DNA from 4 places in the Streptomyces sp. HP-A2021 genome. Region 1 is predicted to be linked to each of the others. Evidence: riboswitches for the same ligand, from Rfam matches in the RefSeq annotation. Region 1 holds a riboswitch; each other region holds the start of a gene.
What was found. Region 1 has a riboswitch for cyclic di-AMP ahead of MQE23_RS07095 (LysM peptidoglycan-binding domain-containing M23 family metallopeptidase). Riboswitches for the same ligand answer to the same signal wherever they lie in the genome.
Positions count from the first base shown of each region.

Region 1 (5,353 bases):
GACAACCACGGACCCGCCGTCGAGGTGCTGCGCGCCGACTCCGCCACCTGGACCCTGCCCGACCGCGACACCTGGCGGCTGTCCCAGCTGCACGGCCGCTGGGGCGCCGAGTCCCGGCTGGAGCGCTCCGCCCTCACCCACGGCGAGAAGGTCGTCGGCAGCCGCCGCGGCCACACCGGTCACCAGCACCTGCCGTGGGTCGCGCTCGACACCGACGCGACCGAGGAGCACGGCGAGGTCTACGGATGCGCCCTGGGCTGGTCCGGGTCCTGGCGGATCGCCGTGGCCCAGCTCCCGGACGCGCGCGTGCAGATCACCGGCGGGGCCGGGTACGACGACTCGGGCCTGCTGATGCTGGGCACGGGGGAGTCGTACACGACCCCCGTCTTCGCCGGGCTCTGGACCGACGGCGGCCACGGCGGGGCCAGCCGCGCCTGGCACGCCTACCAGCGGACGTACGTGGTCCCGGGCGCCGACCAGGACCGGCCGGTGCTGTTCAACTCCTGGGAGGCCACCGAGTTCGACATCTCCGAGGAGCAGCAGCGGGCGCTCGCCGAGCGGGCCGCCGCCATGGGCGTCGAGCTGTTCGTGGTCGACGACGGCTGGTTCGGGGCGCGCACCAGCGACCGGGCCGGGCTCGGTGACTGGACCCCCAATCCCGACCGCTTCCCGGGCGGCCTCAAGCCGCTCGCCGAGCACGTGCACGGCCTCGGTATGCAGTTCGGGATCTGGGTCGAGCCGGAGATGGTCAACCCGGACAGCGACCTGTACCGCGCGCATCCGGACTGGGTGCAGCATCAACCGGGACGAAAGCGGACGGAGTTCCGCAATCAGCTCGTACTGAACCTGGCTCGTGAGGACGTCCAGGAGTACCTCTGGGAGCAGCTCGACGGGCTCCTCTCCAGCGCGCCGATCGACTACGTCAAGTGGGATTTCAACCGCTGCTTCACCGACGCCGGCTGGCCGGACGACCCCTACCCGCAGCGGCTGTGGATCGACCACGTGCACGCCCTGTACGGCCTGCTGGACCGGCTGCGGGCCGCCCACCCCGGGGTGGCCTTCGAGTCCTGCTCGGGCGGCGGCGGCCGGATCGACCTCGGTGTGCTCGGCCGCACGGACCAGGTGTGGACCTCGGACAACACCGACCCCCTCGACCGGCTCGCCATCCAGCACGGCTTCAGCCAGATCCATCCGGCCCGCGTCATGGCGGCCTGGGTCACCGACAGCCCGAACGCCATGCTCAACCAGCGGGCCAGCTCCCTGCGGTTCCGGTTCGTCAGCGCCATGGCCGGAGTGCTCGGGGTCGGCGGCGACCTCACGAAGTGGACGGAGCGGGAACTCGCCGAGGCGCGGGACTGGGTGGAGCTCTACAAGGAGATCCGGCCCGTGGTGCAGCGCGGCGACCTGTACCGGCTGCGCCCGCCGGAGGGCGGTCTGAGTGCAGTGCAGTATGCCCTCGGCGACGAGATTGTCGTCCTCGCCTGGCTCCAGGCGCAGCGCTACGGCGAGCCCGTTCCGGCGCTCCGGCTGCGGGGTCTTGACCCCTCGGCATCGTACAAATGCCTCGAAACGGGCGAAGTTCATCGAGGCGCCGTGCTGCTCCACCACGGGTTGCGGGTCGGTCTGCGCGGGGATCTGGACGCCACCGTCGTCCGGCTTCAGCGCAAGTAGCCGTTCTGTCCGAATAGGGAGTGCTTCGGTTATTTAGGCATAACGTGCCCCGACCGTAAAGGAGATGAGGTCGGGGTGCGTGAGCATCGTCATATTCGTGACGATGTGTTGTTGCCATGTGCACGTAATTCTGGCGTCAATCAGGGGTATTGCGGAATGCGGGAGATCGGTAATCCACGCTCCGTGACGGAAAAATTGTCGACGCGTCAAGAAAAACGCCGTCACGGGCAACCGCAAGCTTGTCCCTTTGCGTCCTGGTCGCTTACGTTCCACACCCATCCGGACGGACGCCTAATCCTGCCGCCGCCCGGAGCCCGCACACACTGACCCGACGTACGGCAGGAGCGGGGGACCCACAGGTAAGACGCCTGTTCCGGTTCCCGGAACGGCTTGGGGTTAAGCCACGCTTCGGCGTGGCCGGGCATCTCCAGTCCGAACCCGACAGCTCACCTCGCAGGCGACGGAGAGGAATTCGCCATGCCCGCGAAGGGTAAGCACCGCCGCCCGAAGTCCCAGCGTTTCACCCGCTCCATCGCCGTCGCCGGAACCGGCGGGGCCGCTCTCGCCCTTCCGCTCATGGGGGCCGCCGGCGCCCACGCCGCCACCCCGCAGTCGGCTCCGGAAAAGGCCGTCCAGTCCGCTCCGGCCGCCGAGAAGAAGGCCGCCGAAAAGGCCACGGGCGCCCGCTCGTACACCGTGCGGGCCGGTGACTATCTCGCGAAGATCGCCGACGAGCAGAACGTCGACGGCGGCTGGAAGAAGCTCTACTCGGACAACCGTGACGCCGTCGGCGACGACCCGTCGCTGATCCACCCGGGCCTGAAGCTGTCGATCGGCAAGAAGGCGGCGAGCGCCCCGAAGGCCTCTGCCCCGTCCGCGCCGAAGGCCTCGGCCCCGAAGCCGTCCGCCGCCGAGTCGGCCCCGAAGGCGGAGACCGCCGCCAAGCCGGCCGCCGCCAAGCCCGCCGCCGAGAGCAACTCCAGTGGTTTCACCCTCCCCGTGGCCGGTGCCACCGTCGGCACCCCGTACCACATGTCCGGCAGCATGTGGTCCAGCGGTTACCACACCGGTGTCGACTTCGTCGTTCCGACCGGTACCTCGCTCAAGGCCGTCGGCGCGGGCACGGTCGTCTCCGCCGGCTGGGGCGGCGCCTACGGCAACCAGGTCGTCATCAAGCTCGCCGACGGCTACTACGCCCAGTACGCCCACCTGTCCCAGCTCTCCGTCTCGGCCGGCCAGACCGTGACGGCCGGGCAGCAGGTCGGACTGTCGGGCGCCACCGGCAACGTGACCGGACCGCACCTGCACTTCGAGATCCGCACCACGCCTGACTACGGCTCGGACGTGGACCCGGTCGCCTTCCTGCGCTCGCACGGCGTCTCCGTCGGCTGACCGACCGCACACCCACCTGCCTGACACGCGACCGAAGGCCGGACCCCGATCCCCGGGTCCGGCCTTCGGTGTGTGCCGGCGCCGACAGGCCCAAGGGATCGACAGCGGGCGGCAGTTGGGACAGAGTGATCCCGACCGGAGTGCAAGCGCTTTCTGGAGCTTTCCAGACGGATCCCCGAGGAGCTGTGTCCCGTGCCGACCACCCGCAGAGCGCTGGGAGCCCTGGCCGCCGGAGCCGCCCTGGCGGCGCTCGCCCCGACGGCGACGGCGGCGAGCGTGAACGCCGCGTCGCGTCAGCGCCGCCTCATCGCCCGCGACGACTTCTGCCACGGCCTCGGCCAGTGGGCGACCGAGCTCCAGGACGGCGGGACGGTCACCGCCTCTCGTGGCGTCCTTGAGATCGACGTACCGAGCGGCGCGACCGTCTGGTTCAGGCGGCGGCTAGAAGGCCCGTACGTGCTCGAGTACACCGCCACGCCCGTGTCCGAGGGCGGGGTCAACGACCGGGTCTCGGACCTCAACAACTTCTGGAACGCGACCGACGTCCGCTCCCCGGGCGATCTCTTCGCCACACCGCGTGCCGGGGCCCTGGCGGAGTACGACCACCTGACGACGTACTACGCCGGTTTCGGTGCCAACTACAACACCACGACCCGGCTGCGGCGGTATGTCGGTGAGCCCGGAGTCCGGCCCCTGATCTACGACTACACCGAACCGCTGCTGGTGCCGGGTGAGCCGAACAGGGTGCGGGTCGTCTCCGACGGTTCGACGGTGCGGTGGTGGAACAACGGGAGGCTCGTGTTCGACTACAGCGACCCCGAGCCGTACACAAGTGGGCACTTCGGCTTCCGGACCGTGTGGAGTCACTTCCGGATCACGGGGTTCCGGGTGTGGCGACTGACCCCGCAACATCGCTGACGGGTGACCTATTCCGGAGTTGGCTAACACTTTAGGAGTGGCTTATCTCACCGCCCGTCAACCCTTTCCTACGGTCGCGTAAGTCACATTCGAAGGTGAATCATGTGCGGCTGTGGCAGACGATTCGAAGAGTGACAGCAGAGCAGTGATCGGGTCGTACGTGGCGGTGGGGGACAGCTTCACCGAGGGCGTCGGTGATCCCGGCCCCGACGGGGCGTTCGTCGGCTGGGCCGACCGGTTCGCCGTCCTGCTCGCCGACCGCCGGCCCGAAGGCGACTTCCAGTACACGAACCTCGCCGTGCGTGGGAAGCTCCTCGACCAGATCGTGGCGGACCAGGTTCCGCGGGCTGTCGAAATGGCCCCGGACCTCGTCTCGTTCTGCGCCGGGGGCAACGACATCCTCCGGCCGGGTACCGACCCGGACGAGGTGGCCGAGCGCTTCGAGCGGGCCCTCGTGCGGCTCACCGCCGTGGCCGGCACGGTGATGGTGACGACTGGGTTCGACACCCGGGGGATGCCCGTGCTCAAGCACCTGCGGGGCAAGATCGCGACGTACAACGGGCATGTCCGGGCCATCGCCGACCGGTACGACTGCCCGGTGCTCGACCTGTGGTCCCTGCGCAGTGTCCAGGACCGCAGGGCCTGGGACGCCGACCGGCTGCACCTGTCGCCCGAGGGGCACACGCGGGTGGCGCTCCGCGCGGGGCAGGTGCTCGGGCTGGAGGTTCCGGCGGACCCCGAGCAGCCGTGGCCGCCGCTGCCGGCGCGGGGGCCGCTCGAGGTTCGGCGGGACGATGTGCACTGGGCGCGGGAGTTTCTGGTGCCGTGGATCGGGCGGCGGCTGCGCGGGGAGTCGTCGGGGGATCATGTGACGGCGAAGGGGGCGCTGTCGCCGGAGGACATCAGGATGCGGATCGCTTCGGTGGCGTGAGGGCATCGGGTGCGGTGACTGCGCCCTGCGTGGGGGTGCGCGTAGCGCATACGCGGTGGTGGTGGGTCGGGGCCGCGCCGGGGGGTGTCCGTCCTCGGGACGGCGCGATGGGGTTGCGTACCGACTGACTCCCCGTTGACGCGCCAACCGCTGCGGGCGGACACCCCCCGACACGTCCCCTCCCGTGCGTGCGCGAGTGCGGGCGCGTCTCGGCTGCTCCTCGGCCCACTGCGTTCTGGCTCAGTCCGTCGACGCGGCCTGCTCGGTCCGACTGCCGCCGAACACCTCCTTGACGAGCCTCTGTGTCGCCTTCTGGAACGGCTCGGCCAGGGACATCGCTGCGTCGTCCACGTAGTTCAGCGCGGCGGTCAGGGTCTTGCTGCCGTCGGGCGTGCTGTACATCAGCGCCGCGTGGCCGGTGATGCCGCCGTTGTGGGTGAT
Region 1 covers NZ_CP094344.1:1,560,961-1,566,313, reverse strand. The annotation lists gene MQE23_RS07100 (alpha-galactosidase) at 1-1,671, shown strand, start outside; cyclic di-AMP (ydaO/yuaA leader) riboswitch at 1,983-2,144, shown strand; gene MQE23_RS07095 (LysM peptidoglycan-binding domain-containing M23 family metallopeptidase) at 2,149-3,063, shown strand; gene MQE23_RS07090 (DUF6250 domain-containing protein) at 3,256-3,981, shown strand; gene MQE23_RS07085 (SGNH/GDSL hydrolase family protein) at 4,127-4,912, shown strand; gene MQE23_RS07080 (serine hydrolase domain-containing protein) at 5,153-5,353, opposite strand, start outside.

Region 2 (5,353 bases), 2.5 Mb from region 1:
CGTCGACCTCCCCGGCGGTCGTGCTGTCGTCGGATGCGTACGGTGCCATGTGTGCCCTACCTCCGTGATCGGCGGCGGCTGTCCGTGTCGTGCACGCACTCGTCCCTGAGCCGCCATTCTCACCCGAACTGGTGAGGAGTGGTGATTTCCGTGGTGACTATCTGACCAAATCGGCCGGCGAGATACGTCAGACCCCGGGCTCAACTCCACGTACTGCTCCGGTATGACACGAGAGGGCTGCTTCTCCCCCGACCCGTAGGGGTCGTGGGGGAAAAGGGCGCTAGCCGGCCCGGTGCACCACGGCGTCGGACAGCTCCACCAGCGCCGTCTTCGCGGCGCACTCGGGCAGCGGGGCCAGCGCCGAGCGGGCGTCCTGGGCGTAGCGGACGGTGTCCCGCCGGGCCTGTTCCAGCGCCGGGTGGGCCCGCAGCAGGCGCAGGGCCTCGGCGTGCCGGTCGTCGTCGGTGAGGTCGGAGTCCAGCAGCTCGCACAGGGCGATGTCGTCCGCGAGCCCGAGCCGGGCCGCGCGCTCGCGCAGCCGCAGCACCGGCAGCGTGGGGATGCCCTCGCGCAGGTCGGTGCCGGGGGTCTTGCCGGACTCGTGGGAGTCGGAGGCGATGTCCAGGACGTCGTCCGCGAGCTGGAAGGCGACGCCGAGCCGCTCGCCGTACTGGGTCAGCACGTCCACGACCGTCTCGTCGGCGCCGGACATCATCGCGCCGAACCGGCACGACACCGCCACCAGCGAGCCGGTCTTGCCGCCCAGCACGTCCAGGTAGTGCTCGACCGGGTCGCGGCCGTCCTGCGGTCCGGCCGTCTCCAGGATCTGCCCGGTCACCAGCCGCTCGAACGCCTCGGCCTGCACCCGCACCGCCTCCGGGCCGAGGTCGGCCAGGATGTGCGAGGCGCGGGCGAAGAGGAAGTCACCGGTGAGGACCGCGACGGAGTTGCCCCAGCGGGCGTTCGCGCTCGCCACCCCGCGCCGCACGGCGGCCTCGTCCATCACGTCGTCGTGGTACAGCGTGGCGAGGTGGGTCAGCTCCACGACGACGGCCGACGGCACGATCCCGGGCGCGTACCGGTCGCCGAACTGGGCGGCGAGCATCACGAGCAGCGGACGGAACCGCTTGCCGCCGGCCCGGACCAGGTGCTGGGCGGCCTCCGTGATGAAGGGCACCTCACTCTTGGTGGCCTCGAGCAAGCCTTCCTCGACAGCCGCCAATCCGGCCTGGACATCGGCTTCCAGAGCCTGGTCCCGCACGCTCAGCCCGAACGGCCCGACGTCGGTCACGAGGGGTCTCCTGTCTGCTGGTGTCTGCCGGTGATTACGCGGTTTGTCGATAGGTCGCTGCCATCACTCGAGTCAGCGTATCCGGTCACGTTTCGATCACCACCAGCGCCCAGGGTTACAGGCCGGGTGGTATCCGATCACGACCGCTATGTTTTCGATCAGCTCATAAGAGTAGACATTTATCGACTTACCACGCGATAGCGAGCTATGCACGATTTGCGGTGTTGGATAAGCGAATTCCCCTTGGTGCAAATTGCCCCACGGACTTGTGATCAGTGAGTTGAATCACGTTATCCCCTGCGACATCCCACTCCGGCACCGACCCGTACCTCCTTCCGCCGCACGCAAGTTGAGCCTTGGCTTCAGCAAAGGATCAAGTGCCTCATACGCCCCTGACCAAGGTCAACCGCTCGATATGTGACTCCGGTGCTTGTTCCCGACATGTGCTCTCGCATACGTTCCGGGCCTGTCCGGCGGACGCCGAATCCTGCCACCGCCCGGACACCCCACGAACCCACTCACTCACGCAGGGCAGGAGCGGGGGACCCAGGTAAGTCGCCGGTCCGCGCAGCGGAACGGCTCGGGGTGAAGCCGCGTACGGCACACAGCGCCGTAGGCGGCCGGGCACCTCCCGGCCCGAACCCGACAGCTCACCTCGCAGGCGCCGGAGAGGAACATCGCCATGCCCCGAGGCAAGCACCGTCGCCCCAGAAGCAGTCAGCTCACCCGTCGTGTCGTAGCCGCCGGCACCGGCGGAGCGGCACTCACCCTCCCGCTGCTCGGCGCGACGCAGGCCAGCGCCGCCCAGCCGGCTCAGAGCGCACCCACCACCGTCGCGCAGTCCGTGCCGCAGGCGGCCAAGACCGCCAAGTCCGTCACGTACACCGTCACCAAGGGCGACTCGCTCGCCCGCATCGCGGACAAGTTCGACGTGTCGGGCGGCTGGAAGCAGCTGTACAAGGACAACCGCGCCGCCGTCGGCGACGACCCGAAGCTGATCCACCCGGGTCTGAAGCTGAAGGTGAAGACGGCCAAGGCGGACGCCGCGAAGAAGACGGCGACCAAGTCCTCCGCCCCCGCCAAGCCGGCCGGCGGCGTCGCCCAGGCCACCCAGGCCTCCGCGAAGACCTACGCGAACAACCTGGACGGCTGGATCCGCGAGGCGCTGGACGTCATGGCGCAGAAGGGGATTCCGGGTTCGTACGACGGCATCTACCGCAACATCATGCGGGAGTCGTCCGGCAACCCCCTGGCGATCAACAACTGGGACTCGAACGCCGCCCAGGGCACCCCGTCCAAGGGTCTGCTCCAGGTCATCGACCCGACCTTCGCCGCCTACCACGTGCCCGGCACCTCCTTCGACCCGTACGACCCGGTCGCCAACATCACGGCGGCCTGCAACTACGCGGCGGCCCGCTACGGCTCGATCGACAACGTCAACGGCCCGTACTGAGCCGTCCCGCCCAGCAGTCGTTCGAGGACGACGGCGATGCCGTCGTCCTCGTTCGACAGGGTGATCTCGTCGGCCACGGCCTTGAGTTCGGGATGGGCGTTGGCCATGGCGACGCCGTGGGCGGCCCAGTCGAACATCGGGATGTCGTTGGGCATGTCCCCGAAGGCGACGGTGTCCGCCGGCCGAAGGCCCAGGTGCTCGGCGGCCAGCGCCAGGCCCGTCGCCTTGGTGACGCCGCACGGCTGGAGCTCGACCGTGCCGGGCCCCGACATCGTCACCGTCGCCAGTGAACCGACCACCGAGCGGGCCGTCGCCGCCAACTCGTCGTCGCTCAGGCAGGGGTGGCGCAGCAGCACCTTGCTGATGGGCTCGCCCCACAGGTCGTCGCGCCGGTCGACCCGCACCGCCGGCAGGGTCGGGTGCGGCATGAGATAGCCCGGCTCGATGAGCGTGAGCCCGTCGACCCCGTCCTGGTCGACCGCGGCGTACACCTGCCCGACCTCGGCCTCGATCTTGCCGAGGGCGGTCTCCGCCAGCTCCCGGTCCAGGGTGATGGACCACAGCAGCCGGTCCGCGCCGGCGTCGTACACCTGCGCGCCCTGCCCGCACACCGCGAGCCCCGTACAGCCGAGGTCGTCCAGGAGCGGCCGCACTCTCGGCGCCGGCCGGCCCGTCACCACGAGGTGCTGGGCACCGGCGTCCGCCACCCGCGCGAGCGCGGCGAGGGACCGGTCGGACAGGGTGTCGTCGCCGCGCAGCAGCGTCCCGTCCAGGTCGGTGGCGATGAGTGAATATGCGATGGGTGCGGCCATGATCAGAGAATACGGACAGTGCGCCCTTTCGTTTCATCCCGCGGCGGACACCGATTGCCCGGTTGAAGGCCTCTGCACCAGTTGGCAACAACATGGTCCGCTACCTACCGTCGAGGCCGTCTCGGGCGGTACCTTCCAAGTGTCCAGGGGGGACTTGATCGGGGGGTCGGGTTGAGCAGTGGGCGTGTTCGTGTGGGTGTGCCCGGGGAGCTCGGCGAGGGGGAGAAGGAGCGCTGGCGCGCGCTGCGCGCGGCGTCGGAGACACCGCGCAACCCCTTCATGGAACCGGAGTTCACCGAAGCCGTCGGGCTGGTGAGGCCACAGGCGCGGGTCGCGGTGGTGTACGAAGGGCTGGAGCCGGCCGGCTTCCTGCCCCATGAGCGGGGCCCGTTGGGGCAGGGCCGGGCGATCGGGCTGGGCGTCTCGGACGCGCAGGGCGCGATCCTGCGGCCGGGCCTGCGTCTGGACACGGGCGAACTGCTGCGGGCCTGCTCGCTGTCGAGCTTCGCCTTCGACAACCTGGAGGCCGAGCAGCGGCTGTTCGTCCGGTACGCGGCCGAGGAGCACGCCACCTACGTCATCGACGTGGAGAAGGGCTACGAGACGTACGAGTCGGTGCTGCGCGCCCAGTCGCCGAAGTTCCTGAAGACCACCCTGGCCAAGGAGCGCAGGCTGGGCCGGCAGGTCGGCGAGCTGCGGTTCGTCTTCGACGAACGCGAGCCGGCCGCGCTGCGCACGCTCATGGAGTGGAAGTCGGCGCAGTACCGCAGGACCGGCCGCCGGGACCGGTTCGCCCAGGAGTGGATCACCCGGCTCGTGGGGCGGCTGGCCGCGACCCGGGCACCGGAGTGCAGCGGCACGCTGTCCGTGCTGTACGCCGGTCGGCGGCCGCTGGCCGCGCACTTCGGACTGCGCTCGGCATCCGTCCTGGCCTGCTGGTTCCCGGCCTACGACCCGGAGTTCGCGAAGTACTCGCCGGGTCTGGTGCTGCACCTGCGCATGGCCGAGGCGGCGGCCGCCGAGGGCATCGGCATGCTCGATCTGGGGCGGGGCGCGGCCGAGTACAAGGACGCGCTGAAGACGGGCGAACTGCCCGTGTACGAGGGCGCGGTGACGCGCCCGGGGGTGGGCGCGGCGCTGCACTGGCTGAGCCGCGAGCCGGCGCGCCGCGCGCACAGCTACGTCCGCGGCAGGCCGCAGCTCGCGGCGCTGGCCGCGCGGACCTTGAAGGGCGCGGCCCGGCTGCGCCGTACCTGACGACGAGGGGGGTGGGGCCCATGGCCCGTTCGGGACATGCGCAGGAGGAGATACGGCGGTTCCTGGACATCGGGGCGGTGCAGGTCGCCGAGCTGGACCTCGACGGTGACGAGGCGGTGCTCAGACCGGGCCCGGGGAGCCCGCCGGTGACGCACGGCGAGGTGTTCGTACTGGTCAGGCGGCGCGGGCGGCCGGTGGGGACGCTGCTCGGGCGGGTGCCTGAGGGGGCGGACGCGAAGACGGTGCTCGCGGCGCGGGCGCGGGCGGAGTATGCGGCCGTGCAGGGTGGTGAGCCCGGGGAAGGCGGCGGGGCCGGAGAGCCTCCGTACGCGAGTGTCGTCGTCGCCACCCGGGAGCGTGCCGGGCAGCTGGCCCGGGCGCTCGACTCGCTGCTGGCGCAGGACCATCCGCGGTTCGAGATCGTCGTCGTGGACAACGCCCCGGTGACGAGCGAGACGCGGGAGCTGATCGAGCGGAAGTACGCCGAGCGCGTGCGGTACGTCTGCGAGCCGGTGCCCGGCCTCGCGGTCGCGCACAACA
Region 2 covers NZ_CP094344.1:4,089,663-4,095,015, forward strand. The annotation lists gene MQE23_RS18475 (outer membrane lipoprotein carrier protein LolA) at 1-49, opposite strand, end outside; gene MQE23_RS18480 (polyprenyl synthetase family protein) at 281-1,291, opposite strand; cyclic di-AMP (ydaO/yuaA leader) riboswitch at 1,797-1,970, shown strand; gene MQE23_RS18485 (LysM peptidoglycan-binding domain-containing protein) at 1,974-2,744, shown strand; gene MQE23_RS18490 (Cof-type HAD-IIB family hydrolase) at 2,708-3,556, opposite strand; gene MQE23_RS18495 (GNAT family N-acetyltransferase) at 3,749-4,813, shown strand; gene MQE23_RS18500 (glycosyltransferase) at 4,834-5,353, shown strand, end outside.
Region 2: it holds a riboswitch for cyclic di-AMP, as region 1 does, so the genes downstream of both, MQE23_RS18485 (LysM peptidoglycan-binding domain-containing protein) here and MQE23_RS07095 (LysM peptidoglycan-binding domain-containing M23 family metallopeptidase) in region 1, are expected to answer to the same signal.

Region 3 (5,353 bases), 3.7 Mb from region 1:
GCACGTCGTCCGACGCCGGCCGTGTCCCGTCCTCCTGGAGCCCCTGCGCGATCGCCGTGGAGATCTCCTCCAGCTGCCCCACCTGCTCCTCGCTGAGCCGGTCGAACAGGAAGCTCCGCACGGTCTCGACATGCCCGGGCGCCGCCCGGTCCAGTACGGCGAACCCGTCGTCCGTCAGGGCCGCGATGCTGCCCCGCTTGTCGTACCGGCAGGCCTCGCGCCGCACCATGCCGTCCTTCTCCAGTCGCGTCACCGCGTACGTCAGCCGACTGCGCGTGATCTTCAGCCGCTCGGCGAGATCGGTCATGCGCAGCCGCCGCTCAGGTGACTCCGACAGGACCGACAGGATGGAGTAGTACAGGTGCGGCATGCCGGCGTCCTGCTGGAGCTGCCGGTCGATCGCGTCCTCCAGGAGCAAGGAGGCGGCGATGTACGCGCGCCAGGCGCGTTGCTCCTCGGGGGTGAGCCAGCGAGTCGTCATGCCGCCAGTGTAGGTTTGTTTCAAACTTGAACCAAGACCGCCCGTCAGTCCGCCGTTTTCAGCCGATTCCAGTCCGCCGATGTCTCAGTTCCGCCGATTTCTCAGTCGCCCGTTTTCCACGAGCCGGGAGCGTCGATGCCCCATCCGTACGTCCTGCTGTCCGCCGCCGTCTCCCTCGACGGCTACCTGGACGACACCGGCCCCGAGCGCCTGCTCCTGTCCAGCCCGGCCGACTTCGACCGGGTCGACGAGGTCCGGGCGTCCGTCGACGCGATCCTGATCGGCGCCGGCACCGTCCGCGCCGACAACCCGCGCCTGCTGGTCAACTCACCCGAGCGGCGAGCCGCCCGCACCGCGGCCGGCCTGCCGGAGTACCCCCTCAAGGTCACGGTCAGCGGCTCCGGCGACCTCGATCCGGCGGCACGGTTCTGGCACACCGGCGGCGAGAAGATCCTCTACACCACCGACAAGGGCGCCGAACGCGCCCGTGCCCTCGGCCTCGCCACCGAAGCCACCGATGCCACCGACGTCGTCCCGCTCGGCGCCGACCTCGACTGGCGGCGGCTCCTCACCCACCTGCACGACGTCCGGGGCGTGCGACGGCTCATGGTCGAGGGCGGCGGCCTGATCCACACCCAGCTCCTCACCCAGGGCCTGGCCGACGAACTCCAGCTGGTCCTCGCCCCGCTCTTCGTGGGCGACCCCGAGGCACCCCGCCTCTTCGGCCCCGGCGGCTACCAGTCCGGCCGGCTCCGGCTCCTGGAGACCCGGCGGATCGAGGACGTGGTCCTGATGCGCTACGAGCCCACCGCCCCGGGCACCGGCCCCCTCCCCGCCGCCGCCGACCACCACTGGCTGGCCCTCGCCTGCGAACTGGCGGCACAGTGTCCGCCGTCGGACACGGCGTTCAGTGTCGGCGCGGTGGTGGTCGCGGCCGACGGCACGGAACTGGCCCGCGGCCACTCCCGCGAGGGCGGCGACCCGCTCGTGCACGCCGAGGAGGCGGCCCTGGCCAAGCTCGACCCGGCCGGCCCCGGGCTCGCCGGCGCGACGGTCTACAGCAGCCTGGAGCCCTGCGCCCGCCGGGCCTCCCGCCCCGCACCCTGCGCCCGGCTGATCCTCGACGCGGGCGTACGGCGTGTGGTCACGGCCTGGCGCGAGCCGGACACCTTCGTGGCGGGCGCCGACGGCAGCGGCGTCCTGGCGGCCGGGGGAGTCGAGGTCCTCGTCCTCCCGGAGCACGAGGAGCGGGCCAAGGCACCGAATCGACACCTGCTGCGCCGCCGCTGAGCAGAGGTGTGCGCGAGCGGTCCCGCGGATGGCGTACACTGGAGTCACAACGACGCGGGGTGGAGCAGCTCGGTAGCTCGCTGGGCTCATAACCCAGAGGTCGCAGGTTCAAATCCTGTCCCCGCTACTGAAGGCCGAGGGCCGGAATCCGAAAGGGTTCCGGCCCTCGGTTTTTCCCTGGGCTCGCCATTACTGTCGGTGAGTGAATCGCGCCGCTGTGCATCACAACTGACACACCGTCAAAACCCGTGAGTCACTTACGCAGCGGTCAACTCGCCCGTTTTGGGCCGGTCATGGCAGGTTGGTCCGCGCGAAAAAGGTTAATGATCAAGCGGAATCGCTGGAATACCCACGGCGCGTCTATTAACGTTCGATAACGCAGCGCGGTCGTCCCAGCCGTCACAGAAGGCGGCTCCGTGCGCACGCGCCGAATCCCGAAAGGGAACCGGGGAACCACCACTTGGGGTGAATCGAGCGGATGCCGCCGTGGAAGCACGGCCGGTATACGCGCGTAGGAGACCTTCCTGCTCCGAACCCGTCAGCTAACCCGGTAGGCGAGAAGGAAGGAAAGGAGTACGCCCACGTGGCGTCCAACCGGCCTGCCCCCGCGGCCCCGTCCGCGCCGAACCAGCGCGACACCGAGACCTTCGGCTACGGCGGTCACCGCACCGACGAGGGCCCGTTCCAGGAATGGAACCCCACCGCGGAGTCCATCCGCCCCATCCGTGGCCGGCATCGCGTCACCAAGCAGCGCGGCGGAGGGCTCGCCCGCAGCTCCACCGTCCTGGGCGTCGGCGTCATAGCCGCCGTGGGCGCGGGCGGCATGGCCAGCGCCCAGACCGGCAAGCCGCCGGTGTCGATCTCCGTCCCGGACCTTCCCTCGGTGGGTTCCCTCATCTCGGACGACGACACCTCCGAAGGCTCCGCCACCCCGCTCAGCGACCTCGCCACGGCCTCCGCCGACACCGAGCAGGGCACCTCCGGCGCCGGTGAGGCACTGCGCGCCCGGATCATGGCGCAGGTCGAGCACCAGCAGGAACAGATCGAGACCAAGGCCGCGCAGGACGCCGCCGAAGCCGCCCAGAAGGCGGCCGCGGAGGCCGCCGCCAAGGCCGAGAAGGAAGCCAAGGCCAAGGCCGCCGAAGCCAAGAAGAAGGCGGAGGAGGAGGCCCGGAAGAAGGCCGAGGCCGAGCGGCTCGCCGCCCTCGCCAAGCAGTACACACTGCCGACCTCCGCGTACACCATCACCTCGACCTTCGGCCAGGCCGGCGCCTACTGGTCCTCCGGCTACCACACCGGCCTCGACTTCGCCGCCCCCACGGGCACGCCGATCAAGGCGGTGCACAGCGGCACCATCACCGAGGCGGGCTGGAACGGCTCGTACGGCTACAAGACGGTCCTGACCCTCGATGACGGCACGGAGATCTGGTACGCGCACCAGTCGTCCATCGGCGTCAGCGTCGGACAGAAGGTCAGCACGGGTGACGTCATCGGACGCGTGGGCGCGACCGGCAACGTCACCGGGGCGCACCTGCACCTCGAGGTCCACACCGGCGGTTCCAGCAACGGCATCGACCCGCTGGCCTGGCTGCGGGGCAAGGGCCTGAACGTCTGAGCGTCGGAGCTTCCGGTCCGTGCGGGGGTTTCGTGCGGGGGCGTTCACGCAGGTTTTGCGTCCGCTCCGGAATGAGCCTCCCCCGCACGGCCGTTGACACGGAGCATGACTTCTCTTCGCAAGCTCGGTTCCTCCGACCTCGAGGTCTTCCCGCTCGCCCTCGGCGGCAACGTCTTCGGCTGGACCGCCGACGAGGCACAGTCGTTCGCCGTCCTTGACGCGTACACCGCCGCGGGCGGCAACTTCGTCGACACCGCCGACGTCTACTCGGCGTGGGTGGACGGCAACCAGGGCGGCGAGTCCGAGACCGTCCTCGGCAAGTGGCTGACATCGCGCGGCAACCGCGCGGACGTCGTCCTCGCCACGAAGGTCAGCCAGCACCCCGAGTTCCAGGGCCTGTCCGCCGCCAACATCAAGGCCGCCGCCGACGCCTCCCTGCGGCGCCTCGGCACCGACTACATCGACCTTTACTACACCCACTACGACAAGCCCGACGTGCCGGTGGAGGAGATCATCGGCGCGCTCGACGAACTCGTGAAGGCCGGGAAGGTGCGGCACATCGCCGCCTCCAACATCTCCGCCGAGCGGCTGCGGGCCTCCCTGGAGTTCTCCGACCGCGAGGGGCTCGCCCGGTACGTGGCCCTCCAGCCCCACTACAACCTGGTCTCCCGCGACACCTACGAGGGCGAGCTCCAGGACCTCGCCGAGCGGACCGGCCTGGCGGCCGTCCCGTACTACGCGCTCGCCTCGGGCTTCCTGACCGGCAAGTACCGGCCCGGTACGACCGTCGACAGCGCGCGGGCGGGCGGTGCCGCCCAGCACCTTCAGACCGAGCGGGGCCGCCGGGTCCTCGACGCCCTCGACGAGGTCGCCGCGGCCCACGACGTCCCCGTCGCCACGGTCGCCCTCGCCTGGCTCGCGGCCCAGCCGACGGTGGCGGCGCCGATCGCCTCCGCGCGGACGGTGGAGCAGCTGCCCGCGCTGATCGGGGTCGGGGAGCTGACGCTGACGGAGGCGGAGCTCGGGCGGCTCACGGAGGCTTCGGCCTGAGCGGTTCCTGTTACGACCGGTACGGGTTGTAGGCGGGGTAGGCAGGGTACGGCGTCGGCGTCGCCGGATAGCCGTACCCGTACGCCCCGTACACCGGCCAGGGCGGGGCCACCACCGGTACCGGAGGGGCCGTGACCCGCGCGGCGTAGTCCAGTGCGGGGCGGGCCGTCTCCCGGCGCCGCCACAGTTCGTCCAGCAGTTCCCGTTCCCGCACGACGAAGTCGGCACCGGCGCGGCCGCGGCGGCCCCGGTGCCGCAGGAACGCCAGGGACGTCGCGTAGGCCTCGTACCGCGCGACCTCCCGCGCCGCCGCCCGGCCCGCGTGGCGGCGGGCGTACTGGCGGGCGATCCGCCGGGCCCTCATCGAGCCGAGGGCGTAGGGCTCCACCGGGGACAGCCACCCGGCCACGGCGTACGCGGGCAGCTCCGCCCGTACGGTCCTCAGCTCCCGCTGCCGTGTCCAGATCACCAGCCACGTCAGCAGCCCGAAGATGGGCACCATGAACGCCGCGTACACGGCGAAGAACCCGTACTCGCCGAACGCCGACGAGCCGTTCCACATCGCGTGCATGCCCATCGCGAGCAGCAGCCCGGAGAGCGGGAAGGCGACGCGCCGGACGTGCTGGCGGTCCGCCGCGAGCGCGGAGATGCCGAAGCCGATGCCGGTGAGAACGGTGAACAGCGGGTGCGCGAACGGCGACATGATGATGCGCACGAAGAAGGTCGCCGCCGTGACGGAGGCGATGCCGGTGCCCCCGGTGAGCTGGTCGGTGCCGAAGGCGGTGCCCAGGTAGAGGATGTTCTCCGTGAACGCGAAGCCGGTGGCCGTCACGCCGGCTACGACCACTCCGTCGAGGATCCCGGTGAAGTCGCGGCGCCGGAAGAGGAAGACCAGTAAGACGGCCGCCGCCTTGGCG
Region 3 covers NZ_CP094344.1:5,256,999-5,262,351, forward strand. The annotation lists gene MQE23_RS23745 (MarR family transcriptional regulator) at 1-481, opposite strand, end outside; gene MQE23_RS23750 (dihydrofolate reductase family protein) at 617-1,771, shown strand; tRNA gene MQE23_RS23755 (tRNA-Met) at 1,825-1,898, shown strand; cyclic di-AMP (ydaO/yuaA leader) riboswitch at 2,187-2,343, shown strand; gene MQE23_RS23760 (M23 family metallopeptidase) at 2,355-3,386, shown strand; gene MQE23_RS23765 (aldo/keto reductase) at 3,492-4,436, shown strand; gene MQE23_RS23770 (PrsW family intramembrane metalloprotease) at 4,447-5,353, opposite strand, start outside.
Region 3: it holds a riboswitch for cyclic di-AMP, as region 1 does, so the genes downstream of both, MQE23_RS23760 (M23 family metallopeptidase) here and MQE23_RS07095 (LysM peptidoglycan-binding domain-containing M23 family metallopeptidase) in region 1, are expected to answer to the same signal.

Region 4 (5,353 bases), 4.3 Mb from region 1:
TCCTCGATGGAGACGAGCGGGTACGCGTCGACGAGCTCCGCGTAGTACTCGGTCATCTCGGCCGCCGAGCGCTCCTTGCCCTCGAAGGTGTAGACGCCGTCCTTGTAGAACTCGGACGCGGCGACGTCGAGCGCGAGGGCGATCTGCTCGCCGGGGGTGTAGCCGGCCTCGTTGATCGCCTCCAGGATGAGGTCGAGGGCCTCGCGGTTGGAGCCGAGGTTCGGGGCGAAGCCGCCCTCGTCGCCGAGGCCGGTGGCCAGGCCCTTCGACTTCAGGACCTTCTTCAGCGTGTGGTAGACCTCGGCGCCCCAGCGCAGGGCCTCGGAGAAGGACTCCGCGCCGATGGGGGCGATCATGAACTCCTGGATGTCCACGTTGGAGTCGGCGTGCGAGCCGCCGTTCAGGATGTTCATCATCGGCACCGGCAGCAGGTGCGCGTTCGGGCCGCCCAGGTAGCGGAACAGCGGCAGGTCGCTGGCCTCGGAGGCGGCGTGGGCGACGGCGAGGGAGACGCCGAGGATGGCGTTGGCGCCGAGGGAGCCCTTGTTGTCGGTGGCGTCCAGGTCGAACATGGCCTGGTCGATCAGGCGCTGCTCGGTGGCGTCGTAGCCGACGAGCTCCGGGCCGATCTGCTCGATGACCGCGAGGACGGCCTTCTCCACACCCTTGCCGAGGTAGCGGTTCGAGTCGCCGTCGCGCAGCTCGATGGCCTCGAAGGCGCCCGTGGAGGCGCCGGACGGGACGGCGGCACGACCGGTGCTGCCGTCGTCGAGGCCGACCTCGACCTCGACCGTGGGGTTGCCTCGGGAGTCCAGGATTTCCCGGGCTACGACGACGTCGATGGACGGCACGAGCATCTCCTTCTTCATGTGACGCGGGTACGCGGGCCGCGTGGACCCGGCGAGGCGCGGGCCGCGGTGGCTCGCGACATGAGCCTAACCGGCTCCGGGCGATCGGCCACCGGGTCGCCCACCCCATGGACAGAACCGAGAGTAAATTGTTTCCGAACGGAACAAAGCCGGATCGCAAAGACCGGCAGAAAAAACCCCGCCCCGGTGCGCACGGGGGATGACGCACCGGGGCGGGGAGCCCGTGGGGACGGGGTGGGCCGCTGCTTACTTCAGGTGCAGCTGCTGGCCCGGGTAGATCAGGTTGGCGTCCGTGACGATGTCCTTGTTCAGCTCGAACAGCTTCTCCCAGCCGCCCTCGACCTTCTTCTCGGTCGCGATCGAGCTGAGGGTGTCCCCCTTGACGACCTTGTACTCACCGTCGCCCTTCTTGACCTTCTTGCCGGTCGGGGTGGTGACGGTCTTCTGGGTCTGGGCCGGGCGCTCGTCGGAGCGGGAGGCCGGCTGCTGCTCGGTCTGGCGGGTCTCGGTGGAGCCGCTGCTCTGCTCGGAGCCGCCGCTGTAGCCGGCGCTCGACAGGCCCTTGCCGCAGACCGGCCAGGCACCCTTGCCCTGGCTCGCGAGGACCTTTTCGGCGATCTCGATCTGCTGCTCCTTGGTGGCCTGGTCGGCGGTGGAGGCGTACTTGGTGCCGCCGTAGCCGGACCAGGTGGAGGCGGAGAACTGCAGACCGCCGTAGTAGCCGTTGCCGGTGTTGATGGACCAGTTGCCGCCGGACTCGCACTGGGCGACGGCGTCCCACTCGGAGGCGGTGGCGGCGGAGGCGTTGCCGGCCGCCATCAGCGGGGCGGCGACGGCGGCACCGGTGACACCGGCGATGGCGATGACCCGAGAGGCCTTGGACGGACGGCGGTGCGTGCCCTTGCCGGAAAACAGCATGGAGAGATCCCCTCACCGACGCCTGCGAGGTGAGCTGTCGGGTTCGGGCCGGTTGAGTTGCCCGGCCGCGTCCCTCCCGGGACACGGCTTCACCCCAAGCCCTTCCGGCACAACCGGCCGGTCGGGCACTTACCTTGGGTCCCCCGCTCCTGCCTACGGCGCTTGACGCGACGACTGTTCCCGTGCGGCCGCTGGCAGGATTCGGCGTTGCGGCAGCCGGGGCTCGCGGTGGCGAGCGGTCATGACCGTAGACATGCGATCCGCGGAATTTCAAAGACGATCAGGGCTTCTGAGATCTATCTCTCACCGCACCGATAAGGGACATTAGGCGCGAACGGTGACGTGAACTCGCACGGTTTCGGGGTGACTTCCGCCCCCGTTTCCGTACTGCCCCACCGGCTACTCCTCGTCCGCTTCGCCCTCTACCGTGAGCTTCTGACCGGGGCGGATGAGGTTCGGGTCGGTGCCGACGGCCGTCTCGTTCCCGACATAGAGGGCGTGCCATCCGCCGCTGAGGTCGAGGGAGTTCGCGATGGACCAGAGAGTGTCGCCGGGGCGGACGGTGTAGGAGCCGTCCGTCGCCTCCCGGGAGGCTTCGCCGTCGCGCGAGGCGTGCCGTCCGGTGGACCCGGACGTACGGCCGTCCTCAGTCTTGGTGTCCTCGTCCGCGCTGGGGCCGCGGTGGCGGCCGGAGGCGGTGCCGGTTTCGGTTTCGGCGGGTGCCGAAGAGCCGTCGTCCTGCTGAGAGTTGTCGGGCTTGTCACTCTCGGGGGCGGGCGACGGGTCCTGCGTCGAGGAGTCGACAGAATCGGATGACTTGTCGGACTTGGCGGTTTCATCCTCCGGAGTCGATTGTCCGTCAGAGGACGACTCGGTGGAGTCGAGCAGTCCGGGCGAGTCCGTCGGCGCGGACGAGTCGGACGAGCTGGACGAGTCGGACGTGTCCGAGCTCTTGTCCTGCTCGAGGCCGGAGAGCAGCCCGCAGGTGCGCCACGCGCCGACCCCCTGGTCGGCGAGGATTCTCTCGGCCACGGCTATCTGCTGGGAGCGGCTGGCCAGGTCGGCGCTCGGGGCGTAGTCGAGGCCGCCGTGGTTCTCCCAGTCCTCCTGGGACAACTGGAGGCCGCCGAAGTACCCGTTGCCGCTGTTCTGGCTCCAGGCGCCGCCGGTCTCGCAGTCCGCGACCCGGTCCCAGGTCGTGCCGTCGGCCGCGCTGGCGCCGGAGGCCCCGAGGAGCGGGATCGCGATGGCGGAGCCGGTCACCCCGGCCGCGACGAGGAGAGCCGGAGCCTGGCGGGGGCGACGGTGCCGACCGTTCCCGGAGAGCATACGGAGACCTTTCGCGAGACAGCAGTGACCGGCGCGGCGCAGGGTCCCCCCCGGGCCGCGCTGATGATGGGTGAACGTATCGGCAGACGATCACTTGTCACAAGTTCATGCCGCGCAGATCACGTGAAGATCACAGGTCTGATGTTTCGTCACTTCATGCCGCTGAGAACTCCACCGGCAGCGTGCGCAGCCCGCGCATGATGAGGCCGCCGCGCCATCTCAGCTCCGCCGGATCCGCCGCCAGCCGCAGGTCCGGGAGACGGGTGAGGAGCGTGGCGAGCGCGGTCTGGCCCTCCAGGCGGGCGAGCGGGGCGCCGAGGCAGTAGTGGATGCCGTGGCCGTAGCCGAGGTGCTGGTTGTCCCGGCGGGCGAGGTCGAGCACGTCCGGATCGGCGAACCGCTCCGGATCCCGGTCGGCGGCGGCCAGGACGACGAGGACCGGGTCGCCGGGCGCGATGTGCTGCCCTCCGATGGTGAGGGGCTGGGTGGCGAACCGCCAGGTGGCGAGTTCGACCGGGCCGTCGTAGCGCAGGAGCTCCTCGACGCCGGTCTCCAGGAGGCCGGTCTCCCCGGCGGCGAGGGACGTCTGGAGGCGTGCGCGCTGCTCGGGGTGGGTGAGCAGGGCGTAGGTGCCGTTGCCGATCAGGTTCACGGTGGTCTCGAAACCGGCGAACAGCAGGATGAAGGCCATGGCCGCGGCCTCGTTCTCGGTGAGGTGCTCACCGTGGTCGGAGGCGCGGATGAGGCCGGAGATGAGGTCCTCGCCGGGGGCGGGCTCGTCGGGCAGCGCCTCCCGCTTGCGGTGGATGAGGTCGGCGAGGTAGCCGCGCATCTTCTTCACGGACCGCGCCACTCCGCCCCGGGGCCCGCCCTGGTGACGGATCATCATCCCCGCCCAGTCGCGGAAGTCGTCCTGGTCCTCGCGGGGGACGCCGAGCAGGTCGCAGATGGCGTAGATGGGGAGCGGGAAGGCGAACTCATGGATGAGGTCGGCGGACCCCTTGTGCGCGAACCCGTCGATGAGCCCGTCGGTGAGCTCCTGCACCCGCGGCGCGAACTCGGCGACCCGGCGGGGCGTGAACGCCTTGGAGACGAGCCGCCGCAGCCGGGTGTGGTCCGGCGGGTCGATGTTGAGCAGATGCGTCATCAGCTCGGCCTTGCGCTCCCCGGGGATCCCGGTCTTGCCCTTGGCGTGCGCGGGCTCGTCGTGATGCGCCGGGTTCTTGGAGAGCCGGTGGTCGGCGAGCGCCTGCTTGGCATCGGCGTACCGCGTGACCAGCCAGGCGTCCACACCGCTGGGCAGCTTGGTGCGGTGCACGGGGGCGTGCTCGCGGAGCCAGGCGTAGGCGGGGTAGGGGTTGCTCGCGAACTCCCACGAGAACAGTTCCGGCATCCCGGGCGCTTCACGTTGCATGCCACGACCCTACGCAGCGGCCGGGGCAACGCCGACCGCCGTTGTCAGAGGTCGTCGCTACTCTCACCGCGTCGAGATCGAGGAGGACCAGGTGCTCGAAGGCGTACTGATCGCGGAGAGCCTGCGGGTGGGGACCGAGCTGGCCGGTGTCCCGCTGCACGTCACGAAGATCGCCAGCGTGGAGGTGGAGGGCGCCGCGGCCGGGCAGCCGCGGCGGTGGACGCTCCTGGACTTCACCGGGGAAGAAGCCGACGCGGAGCCTCTGGCCGAGCGGCTGGCCGCCTGCCTGGACCCGGCCGGGGGCTGGTACGTCAACTACAACACCGCCACCGAGGCGTTCGTGGTCTTCCCCGGCGAGGTCTTCCGCTATCCGCGCGGCCAGGATCCACGCGGGCGTGCGGAGGGCCGTCGGCGGGCGCAGGACCACGCCCGTTCCCTCGGGATCCCCGAAGCGCAGCTGGACTGGCGGGACTGACCCGCCGGGCACCGCGTCACGGCCGTCGGTCTCGGCCCTCGGTCTCCCTGATCGCGTCCCGGTACGCGCGGGCCGCCGCTCGCAGGGCCGCCTCCGGGTCGACGCCCTCCGCCTCCGCGCGGACCGCCAGGGCCAGCAGGTCGTAGCCGATGCCCTCCACCGGCGGGAGCGGTATGTCCAGGCCGGCGGTGCGTGCCCGGGACGCCAGCTTGGCGGCGAGGGCCAGGCCGGGCTGGCCGAGGGGGATGCCCTCGGTGATCGAGGTGCGCTGCTTCTCGACCGCCTTGGTGCGCAGCCAGTGCGCCTTGACCTCCTCGGGCGTGGTGGCCGTCTCGTCGCCGAAGACAT
Region 4 covers NZ_CP094344.1:5,830,902-5,836,254, reverse strand. The annotation lists gene eno (phosphopyruvate hydratase) at 1-851, opposite strand, end outside; gene MQE23_RS26505 (transglycosylase family protein) at 1,116-1,787, opposite strand; cyclic di-AMP (ydaO/yuaA leader) riboswitch at 1,792-1,958, opposite strand; gene MQE23_RS26500 (transglycosylase family protein) at 2,187-3,116, opposite strand; gene MQE23_RS26495 (cytochrome P450) at 3,271-4,530, opposite strand; gene MQE23_RS26490 (hypothetical protein) at 4,622-5,005, shown strand; gene MQE23_RS26485 (nucleoside triphosphate pyrophosphohydrolase) at 5,022-5,353, opposite strand, start outside.
Region 4: it holds a riboswitch for cyclic di-AMP, as region 1 does, so the genes downstream of both, MQE23_RS26505 (transglycosylase family protein) here and MQE23_RS07095 (LysM peptidoglycan-binding domain-containing M23 family metallopeptidase) in region 1, are expected to answer to the same signal.